4 regions of the Algoriella sp. genome follow, and region 4 is predicted to be linked to each of the others. Evidence: riboswitches for the same ligand, from Rfam matches in the RefSeq annotation. Region 4 holds a riboswitch; each other region holds the start of a gene.
The links. Region 4 has a riboswitch for S-adenosylmethionine ahead of RSC72_RS03915 (TonB-dependent receptor plug domain-containing protein). Riboswitches for the same ligand answer to the same signal wherever they lie in the genome.
Positions count from the first base shown of each region.

Region 1 (8,271 bases), on a different contig from region 4:
ATTAGAAAAACAAAGATCCTAAAAGGACTTGAAAAAGCGTATGAAAAAATGCTTGAGTTTAAAAAAGAAAAAAATAGCGAAATTGTAATTATTCGTGAGAATAAAATTGTAAAAATTAAGCCGTAGCCCGTTTAACATAAACATCTTGTTAAGATTCGGAGTGGCTATATATTAAAACACAAAATCCTCAACTTAGTTGAGGATTTTTTTATTTTCGTTTCTTCAAGATGTAGTAAAGCGCATCATCGTCATTTTCTTTTGACGTATAGGCAAATTGAAATTCATATCCATTTGATGACATAAAATTTAACGCATCAATCATCGAATTAAATTTTACAGCAATTCCACGTTCATCTTTTATTTTAAGACCATTTTTCAATGAAAATGACTTTGTATCTTGTCCAAAATCCAATCGAACATTTAGTTTTGTACTCAATCCGCGACCAGTTCCAATAATCTGTACATAATCTACATTAATATCTTTGATTGGAACATCATTTACAGTTTGAGAAAAGGCAAAATTACTTGCAAAAATTCCCAAAATAAGTGCTAATTTTTTCATTGATTTATTTTTGATAAAGATAGTTAAAAATAAATTTTTATAATTATAACCTCACTAATCTGCCAAAAAACCAAACTTACCAGCCTTATAATCTTCAATCGCTTCACGGATTTCGTCTTCCGTATTCATCACAAAAGGACCATAACTCACATAAGGTTCGTTCAAAGGTTCGCCGCTAAGCACCATTACAAGAGCATTTCGATTCACTTTTATCTCAATTGCTCCCTTTTCATTAGCTAATTGAACATAATGATTTTCAGGTACTTTATTACCATTTACTTCAATATCGCCGTCTACAACCAACAATCCAGAATTAAAATTTTCAGGAAGTTCAAAACTCACTTTAGCATCTTTTTTCAAATGCATATCGTACAAGTGAACTGGGGAAAATGTAGTCGCAATACCCGAAACGCCATTAAACTCGCCTGCAACCACAAAGACAGTTCCTTGTCCATCTGGCAGTTCTACTTTTGGTTTGTCTGTGTGGGTAATTCCTTGATATTTTGCAGGAGTCATTTTATGTGCCTTGGGCAAATTAATCCATAACTGTAACATCTCAAAAGCGCCTCCTTTTTGATTAAAGGTTTGCTCGTGATATTCCTTATGCAAAACGCCTCCACCAGCAGTCATCCATTGCACATCACCAGGATTTATCACACCCGAATTTCCAGCGCTATCATGATGAGCCACTGCACCTTTATAGGCAAAAGTTATAGTTTCTATTCCTCTATGTGGATGCACACCAACGCCGTGCGCAATATCAGACGGTGGAAAATTAACTTCCGCATTAAAATCTAATAAGAAAAACGGACTCATACGCTCCTCAAAACCTTTTCCGTTCGGATAAAAATTCATCACCTTAAAACCATTTCCTACCATATGCGTATTGGTTGGCGAGCAAACCATTTCCACACCTCTCAAACCATCTTTTTTAGGTTTTTTCTTATCTATTTTTTTGTCGTCATTATTCGTGATTGCACTTACAGAAATACCTGTGAAAGCCAATAAAGAAGTCCATAAAGAAGTTTTTATGAAGCTTTTTCTATCCATAATAAAATATTTTAATAAAAATACTACACTTTAAGAATAATAAACTTGATGTAGGTTAATTTCAGATAATTTTGAAGAATTTAAAATGTTTTACTCCAAATATTCTAATCTATTTTCAACCAAAATGACTTTGTGTTGAAGAGAAAATGTATTTCCTCTTTCTACTGTTGTACAATCAAAATTTCGGTATTGTAATTCATTGAATAATGTTTTTACGTAACATCTTCTTGCGGTATTCCATGCGCTAATTCCGACAGATTGATTAAAGCGTTCTATTAATTCATTGTCCGTTAATTCTCTGAATAAAGAGATAAATTCATTTTTTAGATTTTCCATTGTTTAATATTTTTTTAGAATGATTAAAACAACAGGATAGAGTGGAGATTAACCTTTTATTTGGCGGTTTGCCCTCATTCTATACCACCGTAGCAGGTTTACGCTCGGTTGGTGTTCTGTAATTTTCAGAAACTCCTGATGATTGATAGAGTAAATATAGTTTAAAAAGTTTAATCACCAAAATAAACTTCTAAATAATTATTATTGAAGGATATATTCATAAAAAAAGGAAGCAATTTGCTTCCTTCATTTTATTCTGATAACTCTAACCAGCGGAGTTCTTTTTCTTCAATTTCGTCTACAATAGCTTGTAATTCATCGCCAATTGTTGCGATTTTATCATACGCCAAATTTGGATCTGAAAGTAAGTTTGTTAACTCTTCTTTTTTTGCTTCTAAAGTAGGTAAAGCTTTATTTATTTCTTCTAATTCGCGCTGTTCTTTAAAAGATAATTTTTTTGATTTCGTTTCAGTTTTAATTGGTTCAACAATTTTTACTTCTTCTATAATTTCAACTTTTTCTATCTTTTTTGGTTCAGTTTCTGGTCTATTTTTATTGTCAATGTAGTATTCTGTGTACGTTCCCATGTATCGAGAAAGAATTCCTTCTCCTTCAAAAATCATTAGTTCATCTACCACTTTATCCATAAAATATCTGTCGTGAGAAACCACCAAAAGACAACCTTGATAACTTTCTAAGAAATCTTCTAAAACCGTCAAAGTAGGTAAATCCAAATCATTTGTTGGCTCATCTAAGATTAAGAAATTCGGATTACGGTATAAAATTGCTAATAATTGTAAACGTTTTTTCTCACCACCACTCAATTTTCCGATGTGTGTATGTTGTTGTTCTGGAGAAAATAAAAACATTTCTAAGAATTGTTCGGCACGCATTTCTTTACCGTTAGATAATGGAAAGAAATCTGCAATATCTTTCACAAATTCTATCACGCGCATATCTTCATTAAATTTTAAACCTTCTTGTTTAAAATGTCCAATGTTCAATGTTTCTCCACGTTCTATAATTCCAGAATCGGCATCTTCTATTCCTTCTAAAATGCGTAAAAAAGTTGTTTTACCAACACCATTTTTACCAACTAATCCAATTTTAGCTCCACGAGCAAAAATATAAGAGAAATCGTCAAGAATTTTTTTCTCACCAAAAGCTTTCGAAACATGTTCCATTTCGATGATTTTTTGACCCAAACGTGTCATTACCATCTCTAATTTTACTTTTTGATCTACAATTTTACGCTTTGCAGCTTCTTCTGTGTCATAAAAAGCATCAATACGAGATTTTGACTTTGTTGTACGCGCTTTTGGTTGGCGACGCATCCATTCTATTTCTTTACGATATAGATTTTTTGCTTTGTCAATTGTTGCGTTTTGATTGTCTACACGCAACGCTTTGTTGGTAATATATGTTTCGTAATTGCCCGAATGTACGTATAGCATTTTGTCCTCCATTTCTAATATTTTGGTACAAATTGCATCCAAAAAATAACGGTCGTGGGTTACCAAAATCAAAGTTTTATTTTCTTTGTTCAAGAAATATTCTAACCATTCTACCATTTCGATATCCAAATGGTTGGTTGGCTCATCTAAAATCAATAAAACATAACCCGCTTCAAAACTTAAATCAATTAAAAACTTGGCTAATGAAATACGTTTACGCTGACCACCAGAAAGCTTCCCGATTTTTTGATCTAAGAAATCAATTTTAAGTTTCGACAGAATTTCTCTAATCGTAGGTTCTACTTTCCACGCATCTAACAAATCCATTTTACTCATCAAATCCATTAATTCTGGATTTGTCGGATCATTTTCTATCATGTTGTCGTATTGATGAACAACATCTAAAACTTCATTAGAGTGATTGAAAATATATTCTTCACCTTTCAAATTTTCGTCAAAATCATCTGATTGATCTAACATCAAAATTTTAACACCTTTGTTTATACGAATATCACCAGAATCTGGAGTTTCTAATCCTGATAAAATTTTAAGTAAAGTAGATTTTCCACTTCCATTTTTTGCAACAAAAGCAATTTGGTCGCCTTCGTTTACATGGAAATTTACATCTTTGAAAAGGGTACGAATACCGTATGATTTGGTAAGATTTTCGACTGTTAGAAAATTCATTATTGAATGATTATGATTTATTGTTGATTAATTAAAAATCAACCTGTATTGATTAAAATTTGGAAAGCCAAAGATAAGATAATCTTATCTTAAATCCATATAAAACAAAATCCTGAATCTATTAAGAATCAGGACTTCCAAAAATTGTCAAATAAATTTGACCGCATAGTTCAATGTATTTTAATATTTATTATCAATGATTTCTAAGGTTTCGTTAAGAGATTCATTCAGTTTTATTTCAAGACTTTTTGTCGAAATTTTATTGGCAGCTTCATCTATATATTTTGTTCCACCAATGGTTTCACTGTATTTTAAGACTTTGTTTTTTAGGTCTAAAATATTAATATACACGTATGTTTTTGCAACATATTTTTGTTTGTCTTCTGGGTTATAATCTAAACCAGATTTTATATTAAGAAGAACCAAATCGTCTTGTTTGTAATTTTTATTTAACAAATCAAAATTAATATTTTTCAGATTTTCGTTGGTTACCAAATCTTTCGGAAAATCGGCCTTGTTGTATTGGTTGATAATATCATATTTATAATGATTTTCATTCAATATTTTGATTGATTTATCTTTAATAATTTGATTAATATCAAACGTAGAATTTAATTGATGAAGTTGATTTTTAATGTATTTTGAATCTATTTTTGTGTTTAAATCTTGAGAATTATGATCGAAAAAGCCCAAAGAATCAATATTTATTATCACGCCAATTTTACCAACAGGGACATCTAAAGCATTGTCGTATGTTTTGTTATTTTCTGCTAATTCGTTGTTAATTTCTTTCTTTGGTTCACACGATTGGGTGACGAAAGTAAGACTTGCCATTATTAAAAATAATTTTTTCATACTTAATGCTTTTATTCATTTTAAAGTTAATGATTATAATCGTTTAAAATTCAATTATTTTTAATAATTTTCTTCTTCGTCATCATCTAATGTTTTGGCTATTTTTTCTATGTTTAGACTTTTTGCCATTGCATCAAAAATTTCCTTGTAAGTTCCACTCATTTTATACACATCTTCGTGTACACCGTGCTCTACAACCTCGCCTTGTTTCATCACATACGTATAATCAGAATCTATAATTTGAGAAATACTGTGCGAAATAATAATTACTGTACGATTCTTTTTTATAGCATCTATACTGTTTTTAATTTGTTCTGTCGCAATTGCATCCAAACTTGCAGTAGGTTCGTCTAAGAAAATAATTGGTGGATTTTTAAGAAACATACGTGCAATGGCAATACGTTGTTGTTGACCACCAGAAAGTAACAATGCTTTGGATTGATATTGCTCTGGTAAATCCAAAATTTGATCATGAATATACGCTCTTTTTGCAGCATCTTCTATTTCGTCAAAAGTTGCATTGATATTTCCGTATCGAATATTTTCTTCGATTGTTCCATTAAAAATGTGATTTTTTTGAAGTACTAAACCAATATTATCTCGTAAATATTGTGTATCATATTCTTCTAAATTTATTCCATCTAAAAGTATTTTACCAGAATTTGGTTGATAAAATTTATCTAAAAGATTAATAATTGTACTTTTTCCTGCACCAGATAAACCAACCAAAGCCGTAATTTTATTAGGTTGAATGGTCATATTTATATTTTTTAAGGCTTTGTATCCATTTGGATAAGAAAAATCTACATTTTGAATTTCAAATTTCCCTTTTAATTCGGTTGGAATATATTTTCCAGATGATTCTACTTCTTCATTCGCATCTAAAATACCAAAAAAACTTTCTGAATAAATCATTGCATCATTCATTTCATCATAAATACGATGCAATTGTCGAATTGGCGCCGAAACGTTATTAAACAGAAGGATATGAAACATTATCGCACCAATTGTCATTTGTCCGTTAAGAACCAAATAACTTGTCAAAATAATGATAATTACAACACCAAATTGCTCTATAAATGATTTTAATCCATCAAAAATGAAACTTGTTTTACGCGTTTGCATTTGATTATCAGTCAAACTTTTTTGTAAATCAAGCTGTTTTTTACCTTCAATATTTTCGCGGTTAAATGATTTTATAACGGTAATAGAATCAATAATACTAATAATTCCTTGTGATTTTTGTTCTCTGAAACCTCTCAAATTTCTTCGCCAACCACTCAGTTTTTTGGCTTGTTGCTGTGTTATGATAAAATAAATCGGAACAATACAAAGACCAACTAAACCGACATAAAAGTTAGCGTTGAACATTAAAATTAGCGCAATAATAGAATTGGCAAAAAGAGGTAAAATATCAATAAAAAAATTCTGAACCAGACGTGTTAAGCTTTCAATTCCTCTATCTATGCGAGTTTGTAATTTCCCTGCTTGATTGTCTTGATTGGTGTAAAAAGCCATTTTATACGTCAATATTTTCTCGATAATGGCTTGTGATAAATCTTGAGAAACTAATATTCTTAGTTTTTCACCATAATATTTCTGTCCAAAACTGATAAAAGCATTTAAGATTTCTTTTGTTAATAAAACAATTGAAATGAAAGTGATGATTTTTAATCCTTCTTTTAAACCTTGTCCTACTTCAACTAAATCGTTAATTGAATCTACAGTATACTTCAAAATAACTGCATTGACTTGCGAAGTAAAAGAACCAAGCAAGGTTAGAAGCAGAGTTGCGACAACCAAAGAGCGATAAGGTTTTACGAATGGACGCAAATTTTTGAATAGGTTAGAGAGTGTCATTTTATGTGATTTTAGTATCTTTTAAAGGTTCGTCCGTTACAAAAACATGCCCAACTTTGGTAAAATCGTAAACTATTTCGTACAAATACTCTAACAAATCTTCTATTAATTCAGATTCATTTTGCAAAGCCTCTGTTTCAATTTCTGTATATGCTATTGTTTTCTCTTGAAATTGAATTGTCTTCATTAAATGATCCGTTTCATATTCACCATACAATCGAATATTTTGTAAGAGTAATTGAAGAATTTTTTTCATTAATCGGATATGTTCTGAAGTTAAAATAACAGAATTATTTTTCTTGATAATTTTAACTAAACCAACTGAATAGGAGACGAATGATTGATTGAAAATTGTAAATTTATTCAATTCTTTGGCATTTTCTTGTTTGCCTTTTGGTTCGGAAATTACGCGCTGAAACACGGAATTTATATTCGCCATTGCAATAAAAACATCTTTACGTGCTAACTTATAATCTGTTGTAGAAACATCATTATCGGCTAATTTTTTGAAGATTAGAAAGATAAATTCATAGTCAGCAATCAATGCTTTTTGAATATATTCATTCATACTATTTTTTTCCCAAGTAGGAAATATAATATAACACGAAATAAAAGCCATAAATCCACCAATTAGTGTGTCTACAAGACGTTCTTGTATAATGTAAATAGAATCTTTTTCTGAATAGAAACTAAAAGATATAAGAATATAAGCGGTTAAATAAAAGGTTCCGATGGCGTATTTTTGACGAATAAAAGTATAGGCCATTAACATAAAAAATAGCATTAAGACAAAACGAATACTATGTTGTGGAATGATCAATAAAATTAATATTCCAATTAATCCACCTCCAATTGTTCCTTTTAAACGTTGTAAATTTCGTTTTTTAGTGACGCTAAAACCTGGTTTTAGGATAACCAATACGGTCATCAAAATCCAATAACTATGATAAGTCATCGGAATGATAAAAGTGACGCCATAAGCCAAAATCATTACGATAGAGGAACGTAAAGCATGTCTGAAAATTGGTGATTTCAGATTGAGATGATCACGTAATTTTCGGATAGAATAATCGACTGTTGGTTGAAAATGTTCGACATGATCCAACGGATTTTTCTTTTTTTCGGTAAAAGAATCGTCGTAGAAGAATTTATGTATAAACTCAATTTTATAAACAATTTGTTTTAAATTGATATAAATTTTAGTTAAAACGATTGGTTTTTTGCCCTCTGCATACAATTCTTTTATAGCATCGTCAATTTTTTTTAATTCAACTTCAAAATCAAATGTTGGTTGTTTAGGTTTTTTATTTGAATTGATATGATAAGCTATCATTTTTAATTCATGCGCAATTTTATTCATCATATTATAAATCTTGCGCATCGCTTTTGTATCTCCGTAAACTTCGCGTATTTTCTTGTAATCGTATTGATTTGCTGTTATATTCTCAAAAATATCAATCAAATCTG
Region 1 covers NZ_JAVXKG010000029.1:13,509-21,779, forward strand. The annotation lists gene RSC72_RS11990 (hypothetical protein) at 1-126, shown strand, start outside; gene RSC72_RS11995 (hypothetical protein) at 209-562, opposite strand; gene RSC72_RS12000 (pirin family protein) at 617-1,612, opposite strand; gene RSC72_RS12005 (hypothetical protein) at 1,703-1,948, opposite strand; SAM-I-IV-variant riboswitch at 1,995-2,095, opposite strand; gene RSC72_RS12010 (ABC-F family ATP-binding cassette domain-containing protein) at 2,200-4,089, opposite strand; gene RSC72_RS12015 (hypothetical protein) at 4,270-4,944, opposite strand; gene RSC72_RS12020 (ABC transporter ATP-binding protein) at 5,005-6,804, opposite strand; gene RSC72_RS12025 (FUSC family membrane protein) at 6,806-8,271, opposite strand, start outside.
Region 1: it holds a riboswitch for S-adenosylmethionine, as region 4 does, so the genes downstream of both, RSC72_RS12005 (hypothetical protein) here and RSC72_RS03915 (TonB-dependent receptor plug domain-containing protein) in region 4, are expected to answer to the same signal.

Region 2 (8,271 bases), on a different contig from region 4:
CTAATAATTCAGTTAAAGTTTTAGGAAGATTCGGATTTATTTTTTCTAAATCATAAATAGTAGCTTGGTCAACAAGTCCTATTTTTTCTAGGTTGTTATCTAAGAAGGTAACGAATTTCATTTCATGTTATTTGAAATGTGAAGATACAATTTTGTTTTTGATGACAAATAAAATTTGATTCTTAAAGATGAATAAAATTGTAGTATGTAGAAAGAAAAAAGCCTCGAAGCTAGTCGAGGCGTTAAATATTGTTCACAACAAATGAACTTTTATTGTGCGTTTTTTTTAATTGTTGATACTATTTAATTTTTTCAATAATTTGATCAAAATCTTTTTCTAGTAATAATTTATATAATTCAATTACTTCGTCCCAAGAATTTGCCTTAGATTCTATTAACTCATCATCTTCAAAATCAATAATAAGAGTTAAATTTTTTCTGACTTCTACAATATTTTCATCATCACCAATAACACTTACCCAAATGGCGTCATTTTCGTCATCCATTTCTTTTAATTCGTCAATCGCTAAAATAATATCATCTAGTGTTATATTATCTTCAGAATCTGACCAAGCGCGTTGCAAATAATTTTCAATTTGAATCATCAATGTTATTTATTTTATGGTCCAAATATACAGAAAATAGATTTTTTATATAAATATGTAACGCTAAAAAATAGCATTCGCAACTCTTTGCGTATTGATAGAATTGCTCATCGTGTAGAAATGCAAACCTGGCACACCAAATTCTATTAATTCTTGGCACTGATTAATACACCATTCTATTCCTATTTCTTTTATACTTTCTTTATCCTTTGCTTTCAAAACTTCCATTGCAAGACTTTCTGGTAAATCAATATAAAAATTCTGAGGAATTGATTTTAATTGACTTAAAGTTGATAGCGGTTTTATACCTGGAATTATAGGAATGTTAATATCTATTTCGCGACATTTACGCACAAATTCAAAATATTTCTGATTATCAAAAAACATCTGTGTCACAATATAATCTGCACCCAAATCAACTTTTTCTTTCAGATAATGCATATCCATACCAAGATTTGGCGATTCAAAATGCTTTTCAGGATAACCAGCAACACCAATACAAAAATCCATTTTTTGAGATTCTTGCAATTCATCATCCAAATATTTTCCATTATTTAGCGACGTTACTTGCTCTATTAATTCTGACGCGTAGGCATTTCCACCAGCTTCTGGAATAAAATTTTTCTCTGTCTTTATCGGATCTCCTCTCAAAGCCAAAACATTATCAATACCCAAAAAATTCAAATCAATCAACGCATCTTCCGTATCTTCTTTCGTGAAACCACCACAAATCAAATGCGGAATCGCATCTATCTTATAATGACTTTGTATCGCAGCGCAAATAGCCACAGTTCCAGGGCGTTTTCTGACCTGATAACGTTTCAACAAACCATTCTCTTTCTGTTTATAAATATATTCTTGACGATGATACGTCACATCTATAAAAGCCGGATTTAGCTCAATCAAAGGATCCAAAGTTTTGAATGTCGCATTCACATCCTGTCCCTTCAGTGGCGGCAAAATTTCTACAGAAAATAAAGGTTTTCCATTCGCACGGTGTATATGTTCAGTAACTTTCATTTAAGTTAATTTTTTATTCTAATTAATGAAATCTTAAATCTAATATCAAGAATCTTACATCCATTTATTAGGGCGTTCCCTTCGGTCGGGCTTTTCGTTACAATCTTTGCTATTCAGCAAAGGATTTCCACTACAATCCCTAACGCATTTTTAATTTTGTTCTAAGTTCTAAGTTCTAAGTTCTAAGTTCTAAGTTCTAAGTTCTAAGTTCTAAGTTTTGTCATGCTGAGCCTGTCGAAGCATCTTCAACGATCTCAAGTATTTCTAAGCCAAATTCGGGCTCAACCAACGTTCAGCTAATTCTTTAGTCATATTTTTGCGTTCAGCAAAATCTTCTACTTGATCCATTTTTATTTTTCCAACACCAAAATATTTAGCCTCTTCATTCCCAAAATAATAACCAGAAACAGAAGAAACAGGATACATGGCCAATGAACTTGTCAAATTAATTCCAGTATTTTTTTCGACCTCTAAAATCTTGAAAATAGTTTCTTTTTCTAAATGGTCTGGGCAAGCAGGATAACCTGGTGCAGGACGAATTCCTTTGTATTTCTCTGCAATTAATTCATCATTAGACAACGTTTCATCTTTTGCATATCCCCAAATTTCAGTACGTACATATTTGTGTAAATATTCTGCATAAGCTTCTGCAAGTCTATCTGCAAGAGCTTTTACCATGATAGAATTGTAATCGTCCAATTCTTTTTCGTAGTTGTTCGCGACATCTTCTATTTCCTGACCAGTTGTAACTGCAAAAGCACCGATATAATCTTGTATTCCAGATTCTTTTTCCGCAATAAAATCTGCGATAGAGAGATTTGGTTGACCTTTTGATTTCTTTGCTTGTTGACGAATTGTATAGAATTCATTGATTTTTTTGTCATTTTCATCAAACAATTCTATCGTATCATCTTTTATTGTATTTGCCTTAAACAGTCCAAAAACTGCTTTTGGTTTTGCAAGATTTTCAGTTTCAATTTTATTTAACATCGCTAATGCATCAACATATAATTCTTTTGCATTAGTTCCGACAATTTCATCCTCTAATATTGCAGGAAATTTACCATGTAAATCCCACGTTTTGAAAAATGGCGTCCAATCTATAAAATCTTTTAAATCCGTTACAGTAGCCGTGTGTGTGAAAATGCCTAATTTATTTGGTTTGAAAGGTTTACTTTTCTCGAAATCAATTTTTAATTTATTTTTACGTGCATCTTCTATTGATAGATATTCTTTTGAAACAGCTCTATTCAAGAAGCCTTCTCTAATTTTAGCGTAATCTATTACCGTTTCATCTAAAAGTTGATTTTGTTGCGTACCAATTAATTTTTGACAAATTGTAACTGAACGCGAAGCATCCAAAACATGAATTGCTTTGTCATATTCTGGTGCAATTTTTACCGCAGTATGTGCTTTAGAAGTTGTTGCGCCACCAATCATTAATGGAATATCAAGATTTAAGCGTTTCATTTCTTTGGCAACATGTACCATTTCGTCAAGTGAAGGTGTAATTAATCCTGAAAGGCCAATTACATCAACTTTATTTTTTTGAGCTTCCTCTAAAATCTTTTCAGCAGAAACCATTACGCCTAAGTCTATAATTTCGAAACCATTACAACTTAAAACGACAGAAACAATATTTTTACCAATATCGTGTACATCGCCTTTTACGGTTGCCATTAAGATTTTTGAAGGTTCTTTTTCTGTTTTATTTCTTAGTTTTTCATCCTCTAAAAAAGGAGTAAGATAAGCGACAGATTTTTTCATGACGCGAGCAGATTTTACAACCTGAGGTAAAAACATCTTTCCACTTCCAAATAAATCTCCAACAACATTCATTCCGTCCATCAAAGGACCTTCAATTACTTTTAATGGTGATTTTATTTTTTCTAAAGCTTCGGCAGTATCTTCGTCAATATATTCTGTAATTCCTTTTACTAAAGCGATTTCAATTCGTTTTTCTAAAGGTAATTCTCGCCAAGCATCGTCTTTTTTCTTCTCTTTTGTAATTCCTTTTAATCCTTCAGCAAAATCGATTAATCGTTCTGTTGCATCATCACGTCTATCTAATAATACATCTTCTACGTGTTCTAATAAATCTTTTGGAATGTCATCATAAATCTCAATCATTTCAGGATTTACAATTCCCATATCCATTCCATGTTGAATTGCGTGATACAAAAATGCAGTGTGCATTGCTTCACGAACAGCATTATTTCCACGAAAAGAGAAAGAAACATTAGAAACACCACCAGAAACTAACGCATGTGGTAGATTTTCTTTGATCCATTTTGTTGCTTCAAAAAAGTCGATTGCATTACGTCTGTGTTCGTCCATTCCAGTTGCGACAGGAAAAATGTTAACATCAAAAATAATATCGTGTGGATTAAATTTTACTTGATTAACCAAAATATCATACGAACGTTTTACAATTTCGATACGTCTTTCGTAATTATCAGCCTGACCATTTTCGTCAAAAGCCATCACGACTGTCGCGGCACCGTAACGTTTGATTTTTTTCGCATGTTCTATAAACAATTCTTCTCCTTCTTTAAGAGAAATAGAATTTACAATTGCTTTTCCTTGTACGTTTTTTAATCCAGCCTCGATGATTTCCCATTTTGAAGAATCAATCATAATAGGAACTTTGGAAATATCTGGTTCAGAAGCAATCAATCGAAGATATTTTACCATAGAAGCAACGCCATCAAGCATTCCTTCATCCATATTAATATCAATGATTTGTGCACCACCATCTACCTGATCGCGGGCAACTTGAAGTGCTTCTTCAAATAATTCATCTTTAATTAATCGTAAGAATTTTTTAGAACCAGTAACATTTGTACGTTCACCAACGTTGACAAAGTTTGAATTTTCACGGACAATTAAAGGTTCTAATCCAGAAAGTTGAATTTTTATACCTGACATTATGCGTTTATTTTTCTTGGTTCGTATTCTTTTGCTAATTCTGCCATTAATCTTATGTGGTCTGGTGTTGTTCCGCAACATCCACCAATTATATTAACTAATTTTTTTTCTAAAAATGGACGAACATAATCGCGCATCATTTCGGCAGTTTCGTCATATCCACCAAAAGCATTTGGTAGCCCTGCGTTTGGATAAGCACTAACATAAAAAGGAGCTTTTTCTGCTAAAACTTCTAAATATGGAATTAAATCTGTTGCGCCCAAAGCACAATTTAATCCTACTGAAAGTAAATCTAAATGCTCTAAAGAAATTAAAAAAGCTTCTGTAGTTTGTCCAGAAAGTGTGCGTCCAGATTTGTCTGTAATTGTACCAGAAGCAAGCAAAGGAACATTAATTCCTGTATCTTCTATTGCATCTTGAATTCCGAAAAATGCTGCTTTTGCGTTTAATGTGTCAAAAATAGTTTCTACTAATAATGCATCAACACCAGCTTCTAACATTGTTTTGGCTTGCGAATAATAAACTTTTGCCAAAGTATCAAAATCTACATCACGATAACTTGGATCATTAACTTGTGGCGAAATTGAGGCTGTTTTGTTTGTAGGACCTAAAGAACCAACAACAAAACGTGGTTTTTCGGGTGTAGAAAATTCTTCGACAGCTTCTCTTGCCAAACGAACAGCTTCGTAATTTAATTCGTCCACCAAATCAACCATATCATAATCAACCATAGAAATAATATTGGCGTTGAAGGTATTTGTTTCAATCAAATCTGCACCAGCAGCCAAATATTCTCGGTGTATATTTTTGATGATTTCGGGTTGAGTTAAAACCAATAAATCATTATTTCCTTTAAGAGAAGTATGAAAATCCTTGAAACGTTCGCCTCTATAATCTTCTTCTTGTAAATTATGTTTTTGAATCATAGTGCCCATAGCACCATCTAAAATCACTATACGTTCTTTTAGTATATCGTCTAATTTCATTTTATTTTTTTAAAAAACCTTAGGGGAAGAATAGCGAAGTAGCTCCTTATCTTTCTCTTAAATTAGAGTAGGATGTAGCACCCAACTTTGCTTTGGGTTGCCAAGATTTCAGCGGGCCTAATCCCTCCATCTTTTCTTCATAAGGCACCTACAAAAGTATCTAATCTCAATAAAATAAAAAAATGATAATGATAGAAAAGAATTATTATTTATATGTCAATAAAATAAGTTAATCATTACATATAATTGAATTAAAAAATATTGTGTTTTTAAAGTGTATTTTGAATTTTATTCTATTAAATAGTGTTTTTTTAGAAAAAATATTTTTATTTTAAAAATATTAGAAACTTATTAAGAATAATATTTTAATCTGAATCTATTTTTGATATTGTATTAAAGAAATATATAAGGGTATACTTATAAATTATTATTAATTAAGAAAATAATTCTGTTTTAATTGTTTTTATAGAATTATTTTAATTTAAAATATTGTTTTTGATTAATATTAAGAAAAATATAATATTATTAATGAAATTATATTTGGAGTTTAGAATTGCTTTACATTAAATTTGCCCTCAGAAATAGTTCATTAAAATTTACAGTTTATCAAGAAAAGTGGAGGGAAATGGCCCAAAGAAACTTTAGCAACCTAATAACAAAATTAAGGTGCTAAATCCATCCGTAAGGGAAGATGAATAAAGACTTGTGCAACCAATCATTCAGATAATTTCTAATTTGTTGGTTCAATTGTTTTTATTTGGCAATTGAACCAATTTTTCTTCTGCTTTTTTGATAAAAATCACTAAAATTAAACTTAATTAAATGAAAAAATTAAATATCGGTTTATTCGGATTTGGCGTTGTAGGAGAAGGAATTTACAAAGTTTTAGAAGAAAAACCGCAACTTAACGCCACAATAAAAAAAATTGTAATTAAAGATTTATCGAAACCAAGAAATGCGCCGAGCGAATTATTTTCTGATAATGCCGATGATATTTTGGAAGATGATGAAATAAATGTAGTTGTTGAGTTAATTTCCGAATCTGATGCGGCGCATGCTATTATAGTAAAAGCTTTTGATAAAGGTAAACATGTGGTAAGCGCAAATAAAAAATTGATTGCAGAACATCATAAAGAATTATTAGAATTACAATATAAAAATAATGTTTCATTTCTTTATGAAGCCTCTGTTTGCGGGTCGGTTCCGATTATTAGAAATTTAGAAGAATATTTTGATAACGATTTATTGAATTATGTTTCTGGAATTGTAAATGGAACGACGAATTACATTTTAACAAAAATGGCGAAGGAAAATGAATCATATCAAGATGCACTGAAAGCGGCTCAAGATAGTGGTTTTGCTGAAGCTGATCCGACTGCAGATGTGGAAGGTTTTGATGCGGCGAGTAAATTGGCGATTATAACGTTGCATGCTTATGGTAAAAAAATTGATGTAAAAGATGTGATTCGCAAAGGAATTATGTCGCTACAAGTTCAAGATTTTAAATATGCAAAAGAAAAAGGTTATACAATAAAGCTTATTGCTAACTCTACAATAAATCATCAAACAGGAGAAATAAATTCGACCGTATTGCCAACTTTTGTGAAATTAAATAAAACAATTGCGCTTGTAAACAATGAATATAACGGTGTTTTGATTGGAAGTTCGTTGTCAGACGAGCAATTTTTATATGGAAAAGGCGCAGGTCGTTTCCCAACTTCTTCCGCAGTTTTGAGTGATATTTCAGCTTTAAATTATGATTATAAATATTCAATCAGAAAGTATGATGAAAAAGAAGAAGGTGTATTTAATCAATCTGGACAATTGAAAGTTTATATTGGTTTTAAAGATAAAAATTTAGATGTTGTTTCTTATTTTGATGAAGTTGAAGAACGTTATGAAAGCCCTGATTACAGTCATATTATAGGAAAAATAGATATAAATACATTAAAAAATAAAGAGTTAATAGAAAATCCAAATCTATCTCTGATAGTTTTAGACTAATTTTTGTGAATAAAATGGGAACTAAATTTAGTTCCCATTTTTTATTTTATTGATAATTTCAGAAAGTTGTTTTTTCATTAAAAAACCGAAAGTTTTATCAATAATTTGAAGTTTTTCATTCAAAATAATCCAAAAAGGATAATTTTCTTGTTCATTTTTATTTAGAAATTGTTTAACAAAATCATGAGTTTTAGATTTATTATTTGGTGGAAATTTATTTCCAAGAAAATCTAATTCAAAAATACTTTCCCCATTAATTTTCAGAAAATATAATTCGTCGTTCAATTCATTTTTTAAGGATAAATTATTTTCTATTTCCCTTTCTTGAATTTTGCAATAAGCACACCAATCTGTATAGAAATAGAGTAGAATTGGCTGAGGTTTTTTCGGAAATTCTTGATTAAACTTATCTAAGCTTATTTGTCCGAATATTATTCCAGAAAAATATAAATAAAGAATTAATACAAATTTTTTCATTTTATCTAATTGTATATCTCAAACCAATAAATCCTCTAATTCCTTGTAATGGTGCGTAATTATAAGCAGTATCAAAAGTGTATCTATACGGATTATTGATTGGATCATTTATGTTATTATTAAAAGGATCAAATGGACGCATTAATGGATTTTTAGGTATAAAATTGAAGATGTTTTTCAATCCACCATAGATTTCAATTTTTCTAAATGATTTAGTTAGCTGAATATTTGTCAACATATAAAAAGGCGAA
Region 2 covers NZ_JAVXKG010000005.1:90,699-98,969, forward strand. The annotation lists gene RSC72_RS03585 (fumarylacetoacetate hydrolase family protein) at 1-121, opposite strand, end outside; gene RSC72_RS03590 (hypothetical protein) at 300-605, opposite strand; gene metF (methylenetetrahydrofolate reductase [NAD(P)H]) at 669-1,625, opposite strand; gene metH (methionine synthase) at 1,890-4,553, opposite strand; gene RSC72_RS03605 (homocysteine S-methyltransferase family protein) at 4,553-5,539, opposite strand; SAM riboswitch class I at 5,583-5,685, opposite strand; SAM riboswitch class I at 6,140-6,237, shown strand; gene RSC72_RS03610 (homoserine dehydrogenase) at 6,362-7,543, shown strand; gene RSC72_RS03615 (thioredoxin family protein) at 7,571-8,020, opposite strand; gene RSC72_RS03620 (TonB-dependent receptor plug domain-containing protein) at 8,022-8,271, opposite strand, start outside.
Region 2: it holds a riboswitch for S-adenosylmethionine, as region 4 does, so the genes downstream of both, RSC72_RS03605 (homocysteine S-methyltransferase family protein) here and RSC72_RS03915 (TonB-dependent receptor plug domain-containing protein) in region 4, are expected to answer to the same signal.

Region 3 (8,271 bases), on a different contig from region 4:
ATTACAGCAATGGTTGCTTTGCGATTAACAAGTCTAGGAAAATGGAATATTGATGAACCAATTTATAAAATTTACACCGATTCTGATATAGCGAAAGATCCTAGAAGTAAACAATTAACAACTCGAATTATTTTAAGTCATCAAACTGGTTTTCCAAATTGGAGAAGTGAAACGGAGAACAATAAATTGCAATTTCTGTTTGATCCTGGAACAAAATATAGTTATTCTGGTGAGGGTTTTGAATATCTAAGAAAAGCACTTGAAATTAAATTCAAGAAGTCATTAAATCAATTAGCCAATGAGTTGATTTTTGAGCCTTTGCAAATGAAAGATACCGATTTTATTTGGACAAAAAATACAGATGAATCACGTTTTGTAATTGGTTATGATAAAGATGAAAACCCTTATGATATCCTAAAAAATAAGAATGCGAATGCTGCAGATGATTTGCATACGACAATTGCAGATTACGGAAATTTTTTAATGAATATGTTGAATGGAGGAAATTTATCGGATAAGATTTACGATGAAATGCTTCAAAAACAAGTTAAAATCAAGGAGAATCAATATTTTGGATTAGGTTGGGTTATTTATGATTTAGGCAATAACGAATTTGCAATTTCACATGGAGGTTCTGATTTAGGAACTCAATGCCTTGTTGTTTTTCTTCCTAAAACAAAGCAAGGAATTTTAATTTTCACGAACTCTGATCAAGGATATAAGGTTTATGAAGAACTTTTAATTCAATATTTAGGTGATAAAGGGAAGAAAATTATTGAAATTGAAACAAATAAATAAAATTGACAAAGCTTGGCAACATACTTTATTGTTTTTGAAAGAGATTTTATAAATTTGAATGTTATTTACCTGTTGTTCATTTTGCTAATTTTAATTCAAAATGAACAACGGATGTTATTTATAATTTTTTACTTCAAAATACAATGAATTTTATTGAAAGTATTTCCAATTATGTTTTAGAAAATTATTCGGTAAAAGAGTTACCTAATATTGCTATGAAAGCTCTAAATGAAAATATAGAATCTGAATCAATTTATATTTTAGCAGGAATGGATGAAAAGGATAATTCTTTTGAAATATTGCAGTATTTTAATCATTCATTAGATGAATTACAAATTAATTTACCGAGTAAAACGGCTGCTGCAAAAATTCTAACCAAATATTATTTAATGAAAATTGTTGAGAATCCTAATAAAATTTTTGAAATTATGAAGATTTTAGACAATGATGTTTACAAGCAAATAGATTGGAAAGGTCATGAAAGGGAACATATTGGTGAAGAATTGAATCTTGAATATTTATATACTTGGTATCGAGAAATTCAAGATTGGATTGATAACGGAATGATTTTATATTTTAATGATTTGAGTAGAGATGAACAACGGATGAAATTTGAAGAAAATCTACTTTTAGAGGCAAAAAAAACACTACGAAATAACTACAGATAAATTAATATGTGTATTCAAATTAAAGAAAACATTCTTTAATTTGAAACTAAACTATAATTATTCCCCAATAACCAATTTTATCATCTCGTACCAAAAAGCTGAGGTGAAAAATCCAATAATAATACTAATTCCGATAATTAAATTCGTCAATTTAGTATTGAGTTTAAACTGTTCCGCAATAATACTTGACGTAACAAGTGTTGGCATTGCAGCCTCAAAAATAGAGATTTTCGCCACATCACCTTTTATACCAATTACAACTGCTAAAAGCATAACAACCGCAGGTGCAATCATTAATTTGTATAACATCGACATTGATATTTGCGACCATAGTTTTCTCCAGCCATTAAATTTTAGTTGTAAACCAACCGAAAATAATGCTAATGGACCAACAGTTGCGGCAAGTTTGTCGAAGAATGGTTCAGCAGGAGATAAATCGATAAGTTGAGATAAGATTAGTGCACTGATACAACCCAAAAAAGGAGGAAATGTAAACAATCGTTTCAAGATAAATTTTGCATCTATTGCTCCAGAACCGTTGCTACCACCTTTCAGAGCAGAAACTATTCCGATTGTAGACAAGCACAAAAACATGGTTTGATCGCAAATAATAGCAATACTCAGATATTTTTCTCCATAAAATGCTGCTATCAATGGAAAGCCGATAAAAGAGGTATTGCTGTAGCCACTTGCCAATTCTAATGTGCGTCGTGATCGTTCCGAATAGCCTTTGGCTTTGCTGTAGAATTTCATAAAAAACAAACTTCCTATCGCGATAACTACCGTAGAAAATATGGGAAAAAGCATTTCTTTAGACCATACAACTTGCGGAAGATATTTGAACGAAACAGCTGGTAAAGCTAAATAGAGAATCCAAGTATTGATTCCTTTATGCGCATCTGGATGAATAGATTTTGTTGCTTTAAAAACCATTCCAGCCAAAATACAAACAGCTATTAGAATAAAATTGACCATTTTTAGAAATTTGAACTACAAAGTTACAATCCGATTTATTTTTACCCTTAAGATATCGCTTTTTATTCAATGCTTATTTTTTATAGTTTGGCGATATTAGATATGTTTAATTTATTATTATCAAAAATTACTTTTGAAAACTGATTTTCATTTTCTAAAATAACTGTAAACGGAGTAGGAATTATTTTATTAGTTGTCGGAAACCAAGTTGTTTTAATGAAGTAATTGGTTAACAAAATCTTGCCTTCATCCGAGCCGTTTGTACCAAATGTTTCAAAATCACCTTTCCAGAATTTAGAAGTCGTTTTTTCTTCTAATAACTTATTTGTAGCTTCAATATCAGTTGTAGGCAAACCAATTTCTGAAATACCTAAAATAGAATTTTGATCAAATTCGGTATCAGTTTGATAGTCCAAATTATAATGTGTAATAATCTCAGCAAGATTTCCACTTCCATCATAAAAATAAAATGATTTTGCATTCCAATTTTCGAAGAAAGCAATTTGTTCGTCATTTTTTGTTTGTAATATTTCAACTCTATTTTTCATCCATTCAAACGCATTTTCAAATAGACTTTTATCGACTAAAAAACTAAAATGGTAAATATGCTTTTTCTCCGATTGTACAAAGGTTAACCTTGTCCAACCAATTTGTAAACTAAATTGATTCGAAGTTTCATCAATTAATTGAAAAGCTAAAATGTCCGTATAAAAAGACTTTGTTTTTTCTAAATTAGTTGTGAATAATTGTAGTTCTCTTATTCTCATCGTGTTATTTTTCATAAAAGTAACCCAACTAAACAGAAGAAAATAGCAAGATGTATTGATTTAATTAATTGTGTTATTAGAAAATATTCTAAGCTGTTGTGGATTTTGTTTAGAATTCGTCAATACGAGTAATTTTTAAAAATAAAGTGAATAAAAATTGTATTGAGAACAGAATTTCATCTTCAAAAACTAATTTCTTGATAGAAAAAGTCTTGCAAAATTTTACTCGAAATTTGGATTTTTTCTATAAAAAGTTATTATCTCAAAAACTTTATTTTATCCTCATCATTGTAACCAAAGAAGTAGCGGCGTGTGTTTCTTTGTTCGTTGTTTCATCTACCACAAAAATCTCTGTACGTATGGTACTTATCTTTTTTCCACCTTTTATCACATAGGCTTTAGATAGTAAATAATCACCCAAAGCAGGTCGCAAATAGTTAACCTTTAGCTCAACTGTTACCACATAGCAATCGTCGTCATAATGAGAAACAGCCGCATATCCAGAAGAAACATCAACCAAAGAAGCAATCATAGCACCGTTAAACATACCATGTTTACGCGTCATCATTTCCTGTTTTGGTATTTTGATCGAAACATAGTCTGTTTCACATTCTACGAGTGATGCGTTATAAAATTTTAAGGTTTCCGAACGATTAAAACTTGCTTCTACTAATTCTCTCTTTTCTGGTGTCATAAAAAAATACTTTCGACAAATATAGAGATTTGTCGAAAGCAAATTTAGTTAAGCTGATACGTTATTCAAGTTTTCTTCTCGGATAATAGTATCATTCAACGAAATATAAACCTTGTTCAATCCACGATAATAGTTGCCCTTATCTACAGTGACAATCAAATGATTTTTCGGAACTTTTTGCAATGCAGCTTCATTCGGGAAATGCTGTTTTGAGTTTTTGAATGTTACAAAAACATCATTTTCGGTTAGATTTCCTATCTCATCTTCCGAAATTATTTCCACCACATCGTAAGGCAAAAAAAGTTGATCGTATATATAATGAAAAGTCTTTAATTTCTTTCCATTCAACTCTTTGCTATGTTGCAAGAAATTTCTTAGTCGATGTACTATTGTATAAAAATTACCAACCAAAGGCGGTTTCGGAATGTTACGCTCAAACAAACAACCATCTATCAAACTCAACGGTAATTTAATATTCAATTCATCTGTTTTTGAGTTGTATAAATGGCGATAATCTAACCCTCTATTCTTGAATTCGGCAATAATATGATTCTTCAAATCAGGATTTGTAATTGGTAATTGTTGATTGATAAAATCAATTAATTTTTCATTAGAAATAGGAGCCAAATTAAGCTCATTAATGTTCTGTGTCATACAATAATATTTAAATTTTAAACAATATTGTATTTCGATAAATAGGGAAGATAACGTTTGTTTTGGATTGATTCCCGTATTGTTTCACCACCGTGGAGACTACTCTCGGTTGGTATCGTTACTATTATTAGTACGATTCGAAATACAGTGTAAAATTACACAAATATTAGAATATGAGTTATACATTTTAATAATTTTATTTTAAAACAATCAGTAAGAGTTAAAAAAAATACGTCTTGTCAAGCTGAATTCATTTCAGCTTTACATTCAAAAAAAACACCTTTATAATCTTCTCAAGGAGAAGTTTTTTACGTAATATCATTCAGAATCGAGTGTTAGTGTAATGATTAATCTAAGATTAGCTATTTCTATCTCTCTATGTGATGATGTTTTTTATATTTTTGAATTAGATGTAACTCTGAAAAGAGATGTTTCGACAAGCTCAACATGACAGTAATTGTCATTCAGAATGGAGCGTTAATGAAGTCAAAAATTTAATATTCTTTGGCAAGTTTTATATAACAATTAATTCAAGATGATATTTTTTAATGGTTTTTTGTCATTTCGAGGTATCGAGAAATCTAAACTAAAATTTAGTTATTTCTATTTCTCTATGTGATGATGTTTTTTATATTCTGAATTAGATGTAACTCTGAAAGGAGATGTTTCGACAAGCTCAACATGACAGTAAATAAGAAAATTTTACAAAAAATTAAGATTTATTTAAGCTTTTTCCGAAAAATGTTTTCTATATTTGATAGAACAAAAAGATTAAAAAATGAAATTTACGTGTTTATACATGATGTCGATTCGCAAACAGGTTTGGAATATCCAGACGTGGGAAGTCATGTATAATTAAAAGAGATTTTATTTTTTAATTTATTTATTTCCCCGTCGATTTGTTTCGATGGGGATTTTTTTAGCAAAAAGTAATGTAGAACAACCAAAAAAAATTAAAACAATGCAAAGTTTACAACAATTAACACTTCCGGTATGGCCACTGGAAGACAACACAATTTTAGAACAAGTTTCAGTCACATTTCAAACATTTGGGCTTCCATTAGGAACTGCACCAATTATTTTGATTAATCATTCCTTAAAAGGAAATTCTGATTGTACGTATCATTGGGAAGGCGTTATGGGAAAAAACAAAGCAATTGATCTTAATGAGTATACGGTTATCTGTATTGATATTCCAGGAAATGGCATTTCCGAAACCATAAAGTACGATTATATTCCACGTGATAAGATTACCGCCCGAGATGTTGCGGTGTTGTTTTGGTTGGCGTTGTTTGAATTGGAAGTACAAGAGATTTTTGCTATAATTGGTGCAGATTTAGGTGGTGGAATAGCGTGGGAAATGGCTTGTTTGTTTCCTAATAAGGTGCTAAATATTATTCCGATAGCAGCAAGTCCCAAGACAGAAGATTGGTTAGTGAAAGAACCAACGGCTAAAAATGAATACCTGAAATCTATTTTTTATTCGATAGATATTGCTCGAAATAGAGGTGATATTTTGGAAGTTTCACAATTCATAAAATCTAATATTCATGTGATTTATGTAAAAGAGGGCAACGTCTTCAACAAAGCAGAACTGAAACGTTATTACACAAAACTACAAGAGTTTAACAAGCATGTAAAGTTTTATGAGATACAACAAATAGAAGATAATGAGCTTGTAAAAGAACATATAGAACAAGTAGAAAAAATAGTCGACGGAATTTTAGAAAAAGAATTCATCAACAACGTCGCATAACCAAAAGCTCCTGAGAAGGAGCTTTTGTGTTATTTATAATTTATATGAAAAATAAAAACAATGAGTTTTTATTTTTATATTTTTTTAATCTGACATTTTGTAAAACCTTGTTAGCGGTAGTTATTTTAAACTCCACCTACTTGCACGTGACTTGCCCGCATTTTTTACATATTTTAACTTTGCTAAAAAATTAGATGTAACACTAGGTCTTGAGAATTCTAGTAGATTCATTATATCTTCATTAGATGCTACTTTATGCTTTTTTAGATATTGATAAAGTTTTACATGTTTTTCGCTATTAGAAGGTATTTTAAACTTTTTATTTACATCTAACCATATTTTACCTATTTCTGTTGTACAAATAAAAAGACCTTCGTTAGTACCTTTAAACTCAATATATTCAAGTATTTTTTCATTTTTAAAAGTTTTTAGTATTTCATTCCATGGATTTTTGAAAATGTTTTTCAAGTCTAATTCCAATTCAGTTACGCTAACAAATCCTTTTTCGTACAATTTATTAATAATGTATAAATCCATTATACTACAATTCGTAAGATATTTTTGTGTTAGAATAAAAATAGGTGCTTTGATATATTCAGATGGCATCTTAACTTCAATAGTATTTTGATTTTCTTTCCACTGAGGAAAATCTCTACCATATTTCAAAGAATTTAAACTAATTCTCAAAACTCCCATTCCTGCTCTATCGACTAATTGAAATGTCATTAATAATTTAGCAAGAATTTTATTTCTGTGTCTAGGCTCATGATAGGAAATATTATCTTCATTTACTCCTCCATAGAAAGTTCCAGGGTTCGAAATTATTAATTCGTCATCTTTAAAATTAATAGATATCATTCCATCAATTGAGTAATCTCTATGTACAACTGAATTTAAAAATGCTTCATGAAATGCTTGCTCGTCTAATAAATTCAGTTCATATTGTTGCTCATTATATTCAAGTTTTTGAACTGAATTACAGTTATTAAAATGATTCTTAACAGTTTTTTTTTGAGTTCCAAATACAATCGTTCCAAACTTCATTAGTTTTTAATATCCCTGAGTTTGTCCTCCAAGAAAATCTATACTCGTAATTACCTAAATATTTTTCAATTGCATTTTTTGTACCTAAGAATAACAAACCAGCATTATTTAAAATGCCATTTTTTGTTGCATTTATACTCTCTAAAAATGCTAAATCTGTTAAGTTATCAACATTTATATTCCTTCTATTTGCAAAATCAATTTTGGCTTCATGCAAAGCTATTTTGTCTAGTAAATTTTCAATATTTTCAAAGTTTATATCTTTACTACTCCAATCATAAGTTTGTAAATTATTTACAAGTTCTTGAATCTGATTTGGTTCAGCAGGGACGCTTGATTTACCTTCTCTAATGTATACTTTTCCACTTGAAGTAGTTACTAAAGAGTAGTTAATTCTGGGAACTTCTATAATCAAATAATTTTTACTTTCATAACTGAAATTAAATAATTTTAAATCTATTTTTGGTTTTAGTTTCCCTTTAATTCTTTCTTTTGTAACATCTAAATCAATTACTTCAAAACCATTTAATTGTTCGTAAAAATTGTTATGTTTGATATCATTAAAATCCTTAATTCCTATTATAATAGTTCCTCCTTTGGTATTGGCTAAAGCGGAAATTTCATCACAAAGCTCTTTTGAATTGTTAAGTGAGTTAGAATCTTTGAAATTTTTAAATTCTAAAGTTTCACTTTCATATTTTTCGCTTGATTCAAGTTTTAATCTTTCTAATAGTTCTTTAAGGTCTAACATTTATTTCGAAGGTTATTTAATAATTACAGTTAACATTATTTTTTAACGAAACCAAAGTTATTAGAATTTCGTGAAAAAACACCTATATCTGCATTTCATAAAGTTAAGAACAAATATACTAAAATTCCAACACCAAACCCCTTGTTGCAAAACTATAATCTCAC
Region 3 covers NZ_JAVXKG010000022.1:42,316-50,586, reverse strand. The annotation lists gene RSC72_RS10325 (serine hydrolase) at 1-798, shown strand, start outside; gene RSC72_RS10320 (hypothetical protein) at 942-1,466, shown strand; gene RSC72_RS10315 (AEC family transporter) at 1,524-2,441, opposite strand; gene RSC72_RS10310 (VOC family protein) at 2,522-3,208, opposite strand; gene RSC72_RS10305 (PaaI family thioesterase) at 3,480-3,902, opposite strand; gene RSC72_RS10300 (hypothetical protein) at 3,951-4,556, opposite strand; SAM-I-IV-variant riboswitch at 4,605-4,707, opposite strand; gene RSC72_RS10295 (alpha/beta fold hydrolase) at 5,518-6,312, shown strand; gene RSC72_RS10290 (ATP-binding protein) at 6,433-7,356, opposite strand; gene RSC72_RS10285 (ATP-binding protein) at 7,310-8,107, opposite strand.
Region 3: it holds a riboswitch for S-adenosylmethionine, as region 4 does, so the genes downstream of both, RSC72_RS10300 (hypothetical protein) here and RSC72_RS03915 (TonB-dependent receptor plug domain-containing protein) in region 4, are expected to answer to the same signal.

Region 4 (8,271 bases):
AAAAAATTAAGAGAATACTAATTGTTGTATGCACCCAAATAGCACGAACTGGAATTCTATTTTTATTTTCTTTCGCCATGAAACTCCACAACTTATTTTCTCTTGCTGTAGCCTGTGTTAAACGCGAACCAATCCATAAATAACCACTAATAGTTGCTATTAACTGTAAAGCGATAAAACAACTTACCCATTTTACATTAGATCCTAACAGATTTCGAAACGAAATATTAGCAACATCTTCTTTTCCTACCAACGAAACTGCTGAGGCATGTTTTAGAAAAACATAATTTAGAAAAACATATGCTATTGTCACAAAAATAACTCCAATAAAAAGTGCTTTGGGTAAATTTTTCTTTGGCTGATCAATTTCTTCAATAATATATGAGGCAGAATTCCAGCCTGTATATGCAAAAGTTACATAAACCAAAGAAGTTGCAAAAGCAGGTAGTAGCAATTCTTGTTTCCATGTATTATCTACTACAATTGCATTAGGCTCTATTGTTGGAACAAAATAAAGACCAATACCAATTAAAGTTAATATAAAAACAACTTTTAGAACTGTAAATACATTCTGAAATTTACTACTCAAATTCAAGCTAAACGATTGAAAAACGGCAACAATTAAAATCATTGCAATTGCAAACTCTTTTCCGAAATTAAATCCAAGAATATTCAAATACTTACTCATTGCCAAAGCTGCCAAAGAAATTGGCGCTGAGAAACCTACAAATAAAGAAATCCAACTTGATAAATAACCAAAAACAGGATGAAATGTTCGTGACAAATAAATATAGTCGCCTCCAGATTGTTTAAATTTTGATGCCAATTCCGAATAAATAAACGCACCTATCAACGCTAAAAAACCTCCAATTATCCATAATAAGAGAATAGAATACGTGTTTTTTAGATCATAAATCTGATAACCTAAACTTGTAAAAACACCAGTTCCGATCATATTCGAAATAACTAATGCTGCTGCGGTTTTCCAACCAATTTTCAAACTTGCCATACACAAAAAAGTGTCAATTTTAGATGTTCAAAATACATCAAAATTGACACTATATTTTATTTATTTTTAATTAGAATTTAAAACTTGCTCTTGCAAAATAATAAGCTCCCGTCATTCCCATTTGTACTGGTGCATTTGGAAAAACACCATAATACGAATTTTCATACGCTTGTTTATCAGGAAAAACATCAAACAAATTATTTGCGCCAATTGTTATATTAAAATTCTTTGTAATATCATATCCAATCGAAGCATCTGTTACAACTTTACCCGAGTTTTCTTGGACAACTCCCCATGGATAACCATCTTTGGTTACTTTTCCGAAATAAGTATTTCTTACCATAAAATTAAAGCCAGAAATGGCATAATTCAATCCCAAAGTTGCTTTCGTTTTCGGGCTTAAAGATTCGATAATATTGACTTGATCTGGTCCAAAAAATTCTTTTTGAGCAATTGTTAAAGCAGAAGGAAAGTGATAATCAACAATTTTTGTTTCGTTGATATTTCCAGATAAATTAACATTCAATTTTCCTCGTCCCAAACGTGTATCATACGAAACAACCAAATCAATTCCACGTGTTTCGGTATCTATTGCATTGGTAAAAATACGTGCCGTTGCAACATTATATTTTTCTAAAGCAGGATCTGTAATATCAGATGTCAACACAATTCTGTCGTCTACACGAATAAAATAACCATCTAAAGTGATGAATAACTTTGACGTCGGACGAAATGTAAGACCTAAACTCCCATTGATTGATTTTTCCTCTTTCAATTTATCTAAACCTATTTCTCTTGATAATTCTGACTCATTTCGAATAACTCCTTTTGTAACCAAAACCTGATCGCCATTATCGTTTAAAAATAAATCGGTGTACGAATTACTGAAATATTTTTGCTGTAAAGATGGCGCTCTAAATCCTGTAGAAATTGCTCCACGAACCGAAAAACCTTTTGCATATTCGTAACGCATTGCTAATTTTCCGTTGATTGTACTTCCGAAATCTGAATAGTTCTCGAAACGACCAGCTGCATTCGCTGTAAAATCACCAAATTTTAATTCTCCATCTACATAAACTGCAACAGAATTACGGTCTCCTTTTACAGCATTCAAAGGTGAGAAACCAACAAAAGATTCGGATCCAGAACCTATGTAAGATGACTCATCACCAGCTTCTATTTGATATTTTTCGTAACGATATTCTCCACCAAAAGCTAAACTAAAGTTTTGATTGATACGTTTCGAAAAATCTAAATTTACTGTATTTTGTAAAAACGAATGTTTTCCTGCATAAAAATTTGTTGGCGAATCTATACCTAACGAATAGTTGATTGAATTATCAACATTATATTTGAATGAGTTAAAACCAAATGTATTGCTCAAATCTATCTTCCAACCATCATACGAATATCGTAATCCTGTTGAATTAGAATAATCATTGATATTTGATTTTAAAGTTGCCTGAAAACCATTTGGATAAATCGTTAATGCTTCCGTAGGTAATTCGCTCGGTAAACGTCGGAATCCAAAACCTTCTCCTTGACGTAAACTTACTCCTCCAAACGAATAAAAATCTAATCGATCTGTTAAAGCTGTTTCTGCATTTATGAAAAACTGTTGATTTTTAATCGCTGCATCACCTACTTGAAATCTAAAATCTTTTCGTGTTAATCCTAAAGCAGCCAATTTCGCGTCATCTGCGGCACGTGCAGCAGCAGGATCATCTGCGAAATCATAGGCGAAATTATCTCCAAAAATATCTAAATTATTATCTTTAGAACGGTTTGTTTTTTTACGATCAGTAATTACTGCAGAAAAAACAAGAGATCCTGTTTTACCTAACTTTGTACCGAAACTTCCATTAAAATTATATGTTTCACCATCGTTACGAGAAGTTTGTCCATAAGTTAAAGATGCGTCACCTCCTGGTTTAGATTTTAAGACAATATTTACAACACCTGCAATGGCATCAGAACCATATTGCGCAGCAGCACCATCGCGTAAAACCTCAACTTTATCTATTGCAGAAATAGGAATTGCCCCCAAATCTGTACCAACAGAACCATTACCTACCGTATTTTGATAATTTACTAAAGACGTTGTATGACGACGTTTTCCATTAATCAAAACTAAAACTTGATCTGGCCCCATTCCTCGTAAAGTAACAGGATCGATATGTTCTGTTCCATCTGATGATGATTGACGAACGGAATTGAACGAAGGAATTACGTAATTTAAAATATCATTTACAGATAATTGAGGTGAAGATTTTTTGAATTGTTCAATATCAATAATATCAACAGGAACGGAAGAATTTACAACTGTTCTTTCTGATGTACGACCACCAATTAAAATAACTTCGTTAAGATTTGTTTGTTCCTCTTCTTTTTCTACTTCTTGAGCAAAAAGTAATGAAGATCCGAAAATTGCGAATGATGCAAGTAAAAATTTGTTTCTTTTCATGTTATTTAATCAAAAAACTCGCAAGAAACCAACATGTAAAAGCAGGATAAAAGTCAAAAACTTTTACTCATCTTTACCTTTTATTAGGTTGGATTTAGCACCTTGATTATTAAGTCATCTGGTTGCTAAGGTTTCACAGGGCCATTCCCTCCGCCTTTCTTGATAAGTTATGCAAATATAATGCTAAATGGACTAAAAAACAAATAAAACTCTATAATTTTAATAGAGTTTTAAAATAATTCTAAAATGCTAACTCCTTGACTTTCTTCTAAATTCATCATAGCATTGATTCTTTTAAATGATTGAAAGTTCGCTAAATCGGAAACTTTAATATTTTTTTCTTTAATTTTTTCTTCATTCAAAAGTGACTCTCTCATTGTTCCTTTCAGTAAGACAGCGCGTGGCGTAAACCAATTTTCGCCATCAAAAAAAACAATATTAGAGTAAGTACAATCTGTAATATAATTGGATTTTACCAAGACCAAATCATCGGTTTGAGCTTCTTTGATATATTCCTCAAAAAACCAACGGTCAACATATTTGTACGTATAATTTATCTTTGGGTCAATCTCAAAAAGTTTGATTGAATTGATTGGTTTGATTTGATAAGGTTGAAATTCGATACGTTGAATTTCGCGATCATATACAATTCTAACTTTATATTTTTCGTCTGATAAATCTGTAGGAAATTGAATAATTTCTTTTAATAAAATTGGTTGAATATCATTAAAATTATCACTTCGCGTACGATCAAATCTGGCTTGATGATAGTCTAAATTTCTAAGTTCTTTGTTAACACAACAAATCGATTCAATAAATTGGAACATATACTTTTTGTATTAATTCTTCATATTCTGCTTTCGCATTACTTTTCGCTGTAATTCCTCCTCCACTCTTGAAAAATAATTCATTTTTATCATTTTCTATAAAACGAATCATCACCGCACTATCTAAATTTTCGCCATCAAAAACACCAAAAACACCCGTATAAAATTTTCTATCGTAGTCTTCAGCTTCCAAAATAATATCAATAGTTTTCTTTTTGGGCGCACCACAAATGGAACCAGCTGGTAAAAGTTTATCAAAAATAGTTCCGATATTTTCATGAAAATCCACTTTCAAATCTCCTCTAATTTCTGAACTAACCTGTAATAAAGTCTTATCATTTGTTTTCAACTCATCGATATAACGGTATTTTATAACCTCAACATTATCGGCAACTAAACTAAGATCATTGCGGATTAAATCGACAATTGTTGCATGTTCTGCTGCTTCTTTTTCGTCATCTAAAATGATTTGTTTGGCATTTGGAATTGACGCATCAATTGTGCCTTTCATCGGGTTAGAAAAAATGTGATGATTTTCTATTTTCACAAAGCGTTCGGGTGAAAAACAGACAAAATTTTCTTTATATTTCAACTTATATTTTGCTTCGGAGAAATGATAAATCTCGTCTAAACTAAGATTTGTATTGATTTTTGTTGGATAAGTTAAATTAGTCAAATATGAATTTCCGAACAATAAATTATCGTGTACTAGTTTAAATTTTGATTGATAATCTGAAAAATCGATTGGAAATTTATCAAACAGAAAGCTACGATTGATTGAATAATTTTGAATAGAATTTAGTTCAAATTTTATCTCATCTGAAATTTCATTTAACGGAATAATTTCTCCATTTTCTTTGAGAAAATCAATCATAAAAAAAAAGGGAACTTTTGCAGCTCCCAATTCATTCATTTTATTAAAAATAGAATGCTTTGCTAACATTCGCTAAAATTAAGCTTATTCTTGGTTTGTACCAAGCAGATCTATTTCGGTTTTTGCATCGTCCGATAATAACATATCTTTTATCAATAAATATCCCATAATATAACCAAAAGGAATAGTTGCTAACAGACCAATATAACATGCAAAAGCGCCTAATTGTGATATGACACTTTGTAACAAAACAAATAACAATAAATACCAAAAATTCTTTTTCGCAATTTGAATGGATTGTTTAATGCTTTCTATTGCACCCATATTTCCGTAATAAATGAGGTAAGGTGGTAGAAAAATTAGAACACTAAATACAATACCGATTAACATAAAAAAGGGAAATATAAATACAATTGATAGTCCGACAAATGGAGATATTTCTTCAGGATTATCAGAAAATAAACCTATTCCGAATAAAAAGAAAAAATAAGGAATAATAAATAACAAACTAAATGCGAAAATGATAAGTATTAAAACTAAAAAATCTTGCCATTTATCAAATCCTTTAAAAAAATCCTTAAAAACAAAATTTTCTCCTTTTTCTATTTTTTCTGTCACAATTCCATAACCGATCATTAGTGGAAACATAATAAAATATGGACCAATAATTGTAAAAATAGAAAGCAAATATATACCTGCTGATGCTAATGCAAACAAAGTAAAATCTTGCCAATTATTAGAAAATATTGTAATAGCTTGATTAAAGTAATCTCCTATTTTGAAGTTAAATTTTTGTGTTTTAGCGTGATTTAATTTCGACTCATCTAATGTTTTCATCTTAATGTTAGTTTAATTGAATTTAATGTAAATTTGTCTTATCAGTAGAATTAAATTGTAAAAAGTTACAAGATGAATGCAAACGATTTATTATCAATTATAAAAGCAAGACGCTCTGTCTTTCCACCACAGTATAATACAGAAGAAATAACACGCGAGGAATTAGCTCAAATTTTTGAAGCTGCAAATTGGGCACCTTCTCATAAAAAAACAGAACCTTGGCGTTTTATCGTTTTGGAAGGTCCAGCAAAAGATCGTTTCAGAGAATATGTAAAACGAATTTATGTACAAGGAACTCCACCAGAACAATTGAGTGATAGAAAAATTAATTCTATGATTGAGAAATGCGATAAGTCGAACAAAATTGTATTAATCAATTTTTTCAATGCAGAAAAAAATCCTGAATGGGAAGAATTGGCTGCTGTATCTATGGCTGTTCAAAATATGTGGTTGATGGCTTCTACACTAAAAATTGGTGCATATTGGTCTTCTCCTCTTAATATTATTGCAAATGTTGACGAATTTACAACTATGCAAGAAAATGAAAAATGTGTTGGTATTTTTTATATGGGAAAATATGATGGAGAAAATCCTACGGCAGTTCGCCAACCAATAGAAGATAAAGTAAAGTTTTTGGATTATTAAAAACTTGTTCAGATAAAGAATTAAAAGATCGCAATCGCGATCTTTTTTTATTAATAATTATCATTTTTTCTAAAAATTGTATATTTGATTAACATGAAAAAATCTTATGAAATCAATTTATAAATTACTTTTACTTTTTGGATTATTTACTTGTATAATAAGTTGTAAAAACAATCTCCCAGAATACAATGATCCTATTCCGAAACACGATACTTTCACCGTAGATTCTAAACAATTAAATGAAAAACGTGTCATCAACGTTTGGGTTCCCGAAGGATATTCTACATCAAAAGATTCTCTTACTGTTCTCTACATGCCAGATGGTGGAACAAAAGAAGATTTTCCACATATTGCCAATACACTTGCCGAATTGATTAAAGCAAATAAAATAAAACCAGTTATTTTAGTAGGTATAGAAAATATACAACGTAGAAAAGATTTAACTCCTAAAACTGAAATTGAAGAAGATAAAAAAATAGCTTCTATTGTTGGCGAATCTAAAGAATTTAGAACTTTTATTCAAGACGAATTATTTCCAGAAATAGAAAAACGCTACCGTACAAAAGCAGAAAAAGGAATTATTGGCGAATCATTAGCTGGATTATTTATCATGGAAACTTTTATGGAGCAACCTAATCTTTTTAATTTCTATATCGCAATAGATCCTTCTCTTTGGTGGAACGATCATTATTTAGTGAAAAATGCGAAGCAAGATTTGAAAAATTTCCCTAAAACGACTAAAAAATTATGGTTTGCAGGTTCTGGCGCTACTGATATATTACAATATACTGAGGAATTAAAAAATATATTAACTCAAGAAAACATTCCTAATCTAAAATGGAATTATTCTCCCGAACCAAAAGAAGAACATTCTACAATTTATCGTGCTACAAAAGAAAAAGCATTGATATGGTCTATAGGAAAATAAATACAAAAGTCTCACTTTATGAAGTGAGACTTTTTTCATCCTACACGTTTACCCAAAATGGTTAAACTTCTTTCTATATCATCTAAAGTTGCGATATTCGGGAAATTTGCCCATTCCTCGAAACCAAAATGTTTGAATAATCTTATACTTGGTTCATTGTGCGAAAATACAAATCCTAAAATAGTTTTTATTCCAAATTCTGGAGCTTTATCAATACAATATCCCAAAACTTGTTTTCCCAAACCCTTTCCTCGTTGATTTGAATCTAAATAAATACTGATTTCTACTGTTGCATCATAAGCAGGTCGTCCATAAAAGGATTGAAAACTTACCCAACCTACAATTTCATTCAGTTCATCTTCAATTACCCAAAGTGGTCGTTTTTCGGGCGAATGTTCTTCAAACCATTTTATTTTACTTTCTACCGAAACTGGCTCTGTATCTGCGGTAACTAATCGAGAAGCGATGGTAGAATTATAAATTTCTGTTATTTTTTCTAAATCACTTCTTTTTGCATCTCTGTATATCAACATGTTTTATTATTCACAATTTTAGTTTAAAAAGGAATATTTTTCTTCATTGACAACATATAACCCAAATGCATTGCTTCGTGTATATTATTGAACAAAATAGCATCTTCGATAGACTCCAACGTCATTCCGAAACTTGTTTTATAGGATTTATAGT
Region 4 covers NZ_JAVXKG010000006.1:10,355-18,625, reverse strand. The annotation lists gene RSC72_RS03920 (APC family permease) at 1-1,009, opposite strand, end outside; gene RSC72_RS03915 (TonB-dependent receptor plug domain-containing protein) at 1,080-3,473, opposite strand; SAM riboswitch class I at 3,538-3,642, opposite strand; gene RSC72_RS03910 (aminotransferase class IV) at 3,704-4,300, opposite strand; gene RSC72_RS03905 (aminodeoxychorismate synthase component I) at 4,284-5,243, opposite strand; gene RSC72_RS03900 (hypothetical protein) at 5,259-6,011, opposite strand; gene RSC72_RS03895 (nitroreductase family protein) at 6,084-6,656, shown strand; gene RSC72_RS03890 (alpha/beta hydrolase) at 6,763-7,584, shown strand; gene RSC72_RS03885 (GNAT family N-acetyltransferase) at 7,620-8,117, opposite strand; gene RSC72_RS03880 (DinB family protein) at 8,141-8,271, opposite strand, start outside.